Regions from separate parts of the Microbacterium sp. NPDC096154 genome, predicted to be linked through region 1. Evidence: predicted binding sites of a transcription regulator. Region 1 holds the regulator's gene; each other region holds the start of a gene.

The links. Region 1 encodes HspR, which represses chaperone genes until heat shock. Its sites were predicted from a motif close to AAGTTGAGTCNNNNNGACTCAACTT; they were not measured.
Region 2: a site for HspR is predicted at 710-734, ahead of ABTW64_RS06945 (ATP-dependent Clp protease ATP-binding subunit). Genes of this name have one in related genera too.
Region 3: a site for HspR is predicted at 1,191-1,215, ahead of ABTW64_RS06990 (Hsp20/alpha crystallin family protein). Genes of this name have one in related genera too.

What each region holds. Positions count from the first base shown of each region.
Region 1 is NZ_JBEOSM010000005.1:137,122-139,384, forward strand. Features, by position in the region: gene glgX (glycogen debranching protein GlgX) at 1-1,010, opposite strand, end outside; gene ABTW64_RS08865 (heat shock protein transcriptional repressor HspR) at 1,007-1,438, opposite strand; gene ABTW64_RS08870 (DnaJ C-terminal domain-containing protein) at 1,555-2,263, opposite strand, start outside.
Region 2 is NZ_JBEOSM010000004.1:79,149-81,411, reverse strand. Features, by position in the region: gene ABTW64_RS06950 (GlxA family transcriptional regulator) at 1-441, shown strand, start outside; gene ABTW64_RS06945 (ATP-dependent Clp protease ATP-binding subunit) at 763-2,263, shown strand, end outside.
Region 3 is NZ_JBEOSM010000004.1:89,189-91,451, reverse strand. Features, by position in the region: gene galK (galactokinase) at 1-536, shown strand, start outside; gene ABTW64_RS06990 (Hsp20/alpha crystallin family protein) at 722-1,156, opposite strand; gene ABTW64_RS06985 (DUF7059 domain-containing protein) at 1,404-2,263, shown strand, end outside.

The sequences.
Region 1 (2,263 bases):
AGCGCCAGCGGGTTCCACGCGTTCACCGTGTTGCCGCATCCGGTCACGTCCCAGTAGCGGTCGTCGAATCCGCCGTCCGCGGCGACGACGCGCTTGTAGAAGCCGCGGTCGTCGAGACCGCGGAACGACAACGTCGGCCCCTCCGGCCCGGCCTCGGCGGTGTGGTTGTAGACGACGTCGAGGATGACCTCGATGCCCTCGCGGTGCAGCGCCTTGACCATCTGCTTGAACTCGGCGACCTGGCCGCCGCGATCGCCCGACGAGCTGTACGTCGCGTCGGGCGCAAAGTACGAGATCGTGTTGTAGCCCCAGTAGTTGGTGAGACCCCGCTCGAGCAGCGCTGGTTCCGAGAAGAACTGCTGCACGGGCAGAAGCTCGACCGCCGTCACGCCGAGGTCGCGCAGGTACGAGGTGACGGCCGGGTGGGCCAGGCCGGCGTACGTGCCGCGCAGGTGCTCGGGGATGCGGTCGTGCAGCTTCGTGAAGCCCTTGACGTGCAGCTCGTAGATCACGGTGTCACGCCAGCGCGTGGCCGGCGGGCGGTCGTCCTCCCAGTCGAACGCCCGGTCGACCACCACGCTGCGCGCCGTGTAGCCGGACGAGTCGGTGTCGTCGCGCACGGCCGGATCGCCCTCGCGGGATCCGTAGATGGGCTGCTCGGCGATGATCGTGCCGCTCGTCGCGAGCGCGTACGGGTCGAGCAGCAGCTTGTGCGGGTTGAAGCGCAGACCGTTCTTCGGATCCCACGGACCGTCGACCCGGAACCCGTACCGCTGACCGGGCACGACATCCGGCAGCGCGCCGTGCCAGATGCCCAGCGTGTGCTCCGTGAGCCGGTGGCGGGTCTCGCGGCCGGCGTCGTCGAAGAGGCACAGCTCGACGGACGAGGCGTAGGGGGCGTAGACCGCGAAGTTCGTGCTGTCGGGTGACCACGTGGCACCCAGCGGCCACTCCCGTCCGGGCCAGATGGGGACGGCCTCGCCGAGGGCTTGCCACGTGACGGGGGTCATCGCTCCGGCGGCCTCCACAGCACCAGGTCGGCGCTGCGGCGCACGCGCGTTCCGGCCCTCAGCGTGACGACGGATCCTGTCGCACCGGCCGCGAAGACGCGGGCGCCGGGACGGTTCTCGATCTCGTGGCGCAGACGGGATTCCAGCTCGCCGACGCGGCGACGCAGATCGCGCACCTCATCCTCGAGGTCCAGCACGCGCGCGATGGCGGCGAGACTCATGCCCTCGCCCGACAGGCGGGCGACCTCGCGCAGCTGCTCGATGTTGCGCGGCGAGTAGCGGCGGGATCCGCCACGCGTGCGGCCCGGCACGACCAGGCCGATGCGGTCGTACTGCCGCAGGGTCTGCGGGTGCATGCCCGCCAGCTCGGCCGCGACCGCGATCGCGAAGAGGGGCGCGTCCTCATCGATGTCGTACGTGTCGCTCATCCGATCCTCCTCCCGTCGCGGTGCATGTCCCACTTGCGGCCCTAATCGCCGTCGCCGTGTCCCACCTGTGGCCGGAATGCGGGTGCCATAGCGGCCACAACGGGGACACGCCCAGGCTACGAGCCGTGCGCCTTGCTCATCAGGTCGGCGCGCGGGTCGCCCTGCGGCCCCACCTCGACAAAGCGCGCGAGCGCCTCACGAGCCTCGTCGTCGAGGTGCGCCGGCACGACCACCTGCACCTCGGCCAGCAGGTCGCCCGTGCCCTTCTGCGACGCGATGCCGCGTCCCTTGACGCGCAGCACGCGGCCCGACGGGGTTCCGGGCGCGACCCGGAGCTTGACGGGGTCGCCGCCCAGCGTCGGCACCTCGATCGTGGCCCCGAGAGCCGCCTCCGCGAACGTCACGGGCACGACCACGCGCAGGTTCAGTCCTTCGCGCACGAACACCGGATGCGGTCGCACCGCCACCTCGACGACGATGTCGCCGTTCTCGCCGCCGTCCGGCGACGGGCGGCCCTTGCCCCGCAGTCGGATCTTCTGCCCGTCCGCCACGCCGGCCGGGATCTTGATCTTGAAGGGCTTGCCCTCCTCGCTCTGCAGCGAGATGGTCTCGCCCTTGGCGGCGGTGACGAAGTCGATGGTCGTGCGCGCCCGCACGTCGGCGCCCTTCTGCGGACCGCCGAAGCCGCGGAAGCCGCCGGTGGACCGGCCGAAGCCGCCGGAACCGAACCGCCCGCCCCCGCCCTGGTTGAACATCGCGAAGATGTCGTCGAAGTCCTGGGCCGATCCGCGGTTCTGCGTGAACGCGCTGAACACGTCGTCGAAG
Region 2 (2,263 bases), on a different contig from region 1:
AATCGCATCGCGCGGCGCATGGTGGTCGCTCCGCAGCGCGAAGGTGGGCAGGCGCAGTTCATCCTGAAGCCCATGCCCGACCACACGGGCCTGTCGCTCGCGCCGGTCGCCGACTGGGCCCTCGAGAACCTGCACCGCGACCTCACGGTCGAGCTGCTGGCGAACCGCGCTCACATGTCACCGCGCACGTTCGCCCGCCGGTTCAAGGCCGATTACGGTACGACGCCCGCGGCCTGGCTCGCGCGGCAGCGCATCATCCAGGCCCAGCGCCTGCTCGAGCGCACGGAGTGGGGTCTCGACCGGATCGCCGACGAGTGCGGCTTCGGCTCGGCCGCCGTGCTGCGCCAGAACTTCTCGCGCGTGCTGGGCACGACGCCCACCGCCTATCGCGCCCGCTTCGCGTGCCCGCCGAAGCGGTCTGAGGTGACCACGGCGGCCTAGCCGCGTGGCCCGGCGCGGGTCGCGAGGCGCGGGGCGGAGGGTGCGGGGTGCGGGGCGTGGGGCGCGGGGCGCGGGGCGGCATGTCCCACGTGTGGCCGGAATCAGCGGGTCATACGGGCCAGAAGTGGGACACGCCTCGGGTGATACGGGCCAGAAGTGGGACACGCCTCGGGTGATACGGGCCAGAAGTGGGACATGCCCTCGGCGGAGGCGCGCCTGGCGGCGATCGCTCGAACCGGATCTAGCCACCTGCGGGCATCCGTTGCTAAACTTGAGCCAGCAAGACTCAAGTTTGTCGGCGACGTCTTCGGGAGGCATCACATGGCGGATCAGCAGCAGGAGCAGCAGAGCGCGCTCGAGCAGTTCGGCATCGACCTGACCGAGCGGGCGCGTCAGGGCAAGCTCGACCCCGTGATCGGGCGCGACTCCGAGATCCGGCGCGTCAGCCAGGTGCTCACACGCCGCACGAAGAACAACCCCGTGCTGATCGGCGAGCCCGGCGTGGGCAAGACCGCCGTGGTCGAAGGGCTCGCGCAGCGCATCGTGGCGGGCGACGTGGCGGAGAGCCTCAAGGACAAGCGCCTCATCAGCCTCGACATGTCGGCGCTGGTGGCCGGAGCGATGTACCGGGGCCAGTTCGAGGAGCGTCTCAAGAACGTGCTCAAGGAGATCACCGAATCCGAGGGCCAGGTGATCACCTTCATCGACGAGCTGCACGTGCTGATGGGCGCGGGCGGCGGCGAGGGCTCTGTCGCGGCCTCCAACATGCTCAAGCCCATGCTGGCGCGCGGCGAGCTGCGGCTGATCGGCGCCACCACGCTCAACGAGTACCGCGAGTTCATCGAGAAGGACGCCGCGCTCGAGCGCCGCTTCCAGCAGGTGTACGTGGGCGAGCCCAGCGTCGAGGACACGGTGGCCATCCTGCGCGGGCTCAAGGGCCGCTATGAGGCGCACCACGGCGTGACGATCAGCGACAGCGCGCTGGTCGCGGCGGCGGCGCTCTCCAACCGCTACATCCCGAGCCGGCAGCTGCCCGACAAGGCGATCGACCTGATCGACGAGGCCATGAGCCGCCTCAAGATGGAGATCGACTCGTCGCCCGTCGAGATCGACCAGCTCAAGCGCCAGGTCGACCGGATGCGGCTCGAGGAGCTGGCCCTGAAGAAGGAGAAGGATCCGGCGTCGAAGGAGCGGCTGGCCAAGCTGCGCGAGCAGATGGCCGAGTCGGAGGCCGAGCTGAAGACCCTCGAGGCGCGATGGGAGCGCGAGCGGGGCGGCCTGAACCGGGTGGGTGACCTCAAGAAGCGCCTGGACGAGGCCGTGACCGAGCGCGACCGCGCGCTGCGCGAGGCTGACTACGCGAAGGCCTCCCGTCTGCAGTACGAGACCATCAAGCAGCTCGAGCAGCAGCTCGCCGAGGCCGAGCGGCAGGCCGACCTGGGCGCCGACGAGCCCCGGATGGTCAACGAGCAGGTCACCGACGACGACATCGCGCAGGTGATCGCGTCGTGGACGGGCATCCCCGTCGGCCGGCTGCTGCAGGGCGAGACCGAGAAGCTGCTGCACCTCGAGGCCGAGCTCGAGCGCCGCCTGATCGGGCAGAAGGACGCCGTGAAGGCCGTCGCCGACGCCGTGCGTCGCTCGCGCGCGGGCATCAGCGACCCGAACCGCCCCACGGGATCGTTCCTGTTCCTCGGCCCCACCGGCGTCGGCAAGACCGAGCTGGCCAAGGCGCTCGCCGAGTTCCTGTTCGACGACGAGCACGCGATGGTGCGCATCGACATGTCGGAGTACGGCGAGAAGCACTCGGTGTCGCGCCTGG
Region 3 (2,263 bases), on a different contig from region 1:
GGCTCGCGCTGCTCGCGATCGACACGCGGGTCAAGCACGCGCACGCGACGGGCGGGTACGGGGACCGTCGTGCCGCCTGCGAGCGGGGCGCTGCCGCCCTCGGTGTCCCTGCCCTGCGCGACGTGGCGGCGGCCGACCTGGATCGCGCGCGCGACATCCTGGACGACGTCACCTTCCGCCGCGTGCGGCACATCGTCACCGAGAACCAGCGCGTGCTCGACACGGTCGGGGTGCTGAGCGCATCCGGCCCTCGTGCCATCGGCGAGCTGCTGGTCGCCTCGCATGCCTCCATGCGCGACGACTTCGAGATCTCGGTGCCCGAGCTCGACCTGGCCGTGGAGACCGCGCTCGAGGCGGGGGCGCTCGGCGCCCGCATGACCGGCGGCGGCTTCGGCGGCTCGGCCGTGGCTCTGGTGGAGGTCGAGGCGGTCGACGTGGTGGCCCACGAGGCGGCCCGCGCCTTCGCCGCGCGCGGCTACACGGCGCCGCACTGCTTCACCATCGAGCCGTCGGAGGGGGCTCGTCGCGACGCGTGACGTGCGCCTCCGCCGAGGTGCAGCGCAAAACCTCGCGCCGTCACGGGCGTTCCGGCCGGGCTGTCGGCGGCACGTGGGTGGCGTGCAGGTGGACCACACCGCGGCCGGGAGCCAGACATCCGGCGCCGTATCTCCCGGCATGCGAAAGGGGACCCGGATGATCCGGGTCCCCTGGGGTGCGGGGGTCACGCCGTGAGCTCGGGAGTGACGTCCTGCGCTCCGGCGACCGAGCGCTGCACCTCGACCTTGCGGGGCTTTGCCCTCTCGCTGATCGGGATGAGCACGCTCAGCACGCCGTTGTCGTAGGTCGCCGAGATGGCGGCGGTGTCGATGCCCTGCCCCAGGTTGAGCTGACGCAGGTACGACCCCGTCGGGCGCTCGCGCGTGATCCACTTCACGCCCTCTCCGCTGCGGGCGGTGCGCTCGGCACGGATGGTGAGCAGCTGGCCGTCCACGTCGATGTCGACGCTGCCCGGGTCGATGCCGGGCAGGTCGGCGCTCAGCACGTAGTGGTCACCGTCGCGGTAGAGGTCCATGGGCATCACCCGGGGGCCCTGCCGGTCGAAGAGCTGCTCGGCCATGCGGTCGAACTCGTGGAACGGGTCGAAGAACATCGCCATCGTGATCCTCCTCCTGTCTGTTCGTGGCGGTTCAGACCTGAGTCATGAGGACTCGATACATGATTTAGCACTCTCGTGGTGAGAGTGCCAGAGTCTGTGCTCGAAGAATCCTAAGAATCGGCTGAAAGCCCCGGTGAGGAGGTGGATCGATGTGTGCGCCAGTGCCCGCGGATGCCGGGGCCGTGTCCCACTTCACGCCGGAAAGAGCCCTCGACAAGGGCCAGGAGTGGGACACGCGCCGGCGCGGATGGGCCACAACCGGGACAGGGGTTCGGGGTTGAATGGTGCCGTGACCCCGAACCCCGATCCCGACCTCTGCGCGGTGCTGGCCGCTGACCTGCAGGCCGCGCGCTTCCGTTCCGAGGCACTGCGCGCCGCGTGGGGGGTCGAGGCCGACGACGCGATCGGCCGGGGGCTGCGCGTGCCGGCGCTGCGGGGGCTCGGCGACCGGTCCGATGCCCTGGCGACGCTGGGCCGCCTGCTCGTGCTCGGGGTCGCCCAGCCGCTCGCCGCCGTGGACGCAGCCCTGCCGCGGCTCGGCGCCACGGGTCTGCGGGCCCTGGGCCTGGCTGCGCTTCGTGATGACATCGTCGAGCCGCGGGCGATCATCCGCCCGCAGTCGTACCTCGACACCGACGGGGCGGGCGAGTGGTGGTTCGCCAGCGACCTCGACGAACTGGCGCTCGGCGGCGGCGCCCTCGCGGAGGACCACGTTCTCGGCGTGGGCGGCGCCTCGCTCACGCTCGCCGGGCTGCAGCTTCCGACCCCCGCCGGTCGAGTGCTGGACCTCGGCACCGGATGCGGCATCCAGGCTCTGCGCGCGCGCCGATACGCGACGTCCGTCGTCGCCACCGACCTGTCGGAGCGAGCGCTGGCGTTCGCCCGCCTGAACGCGCTGCTCAACCACGACGAGCACGTCGAGACCCGCCACGGCAGCCTGTTCGAGCCCGTGGCCGGGGAGACGTTCGACCGGATCGTGACCAACCCGCCGTTCGTGATCACTCCGCGGGTCACCGGCGTGCCCGGCTACGAATACCGCGACGGCGGGCTGGTGGGCGACGCGCTCGTCGAGCAGGTGGTGCGTGGCGTCGGGGCCCACCTGGTGCC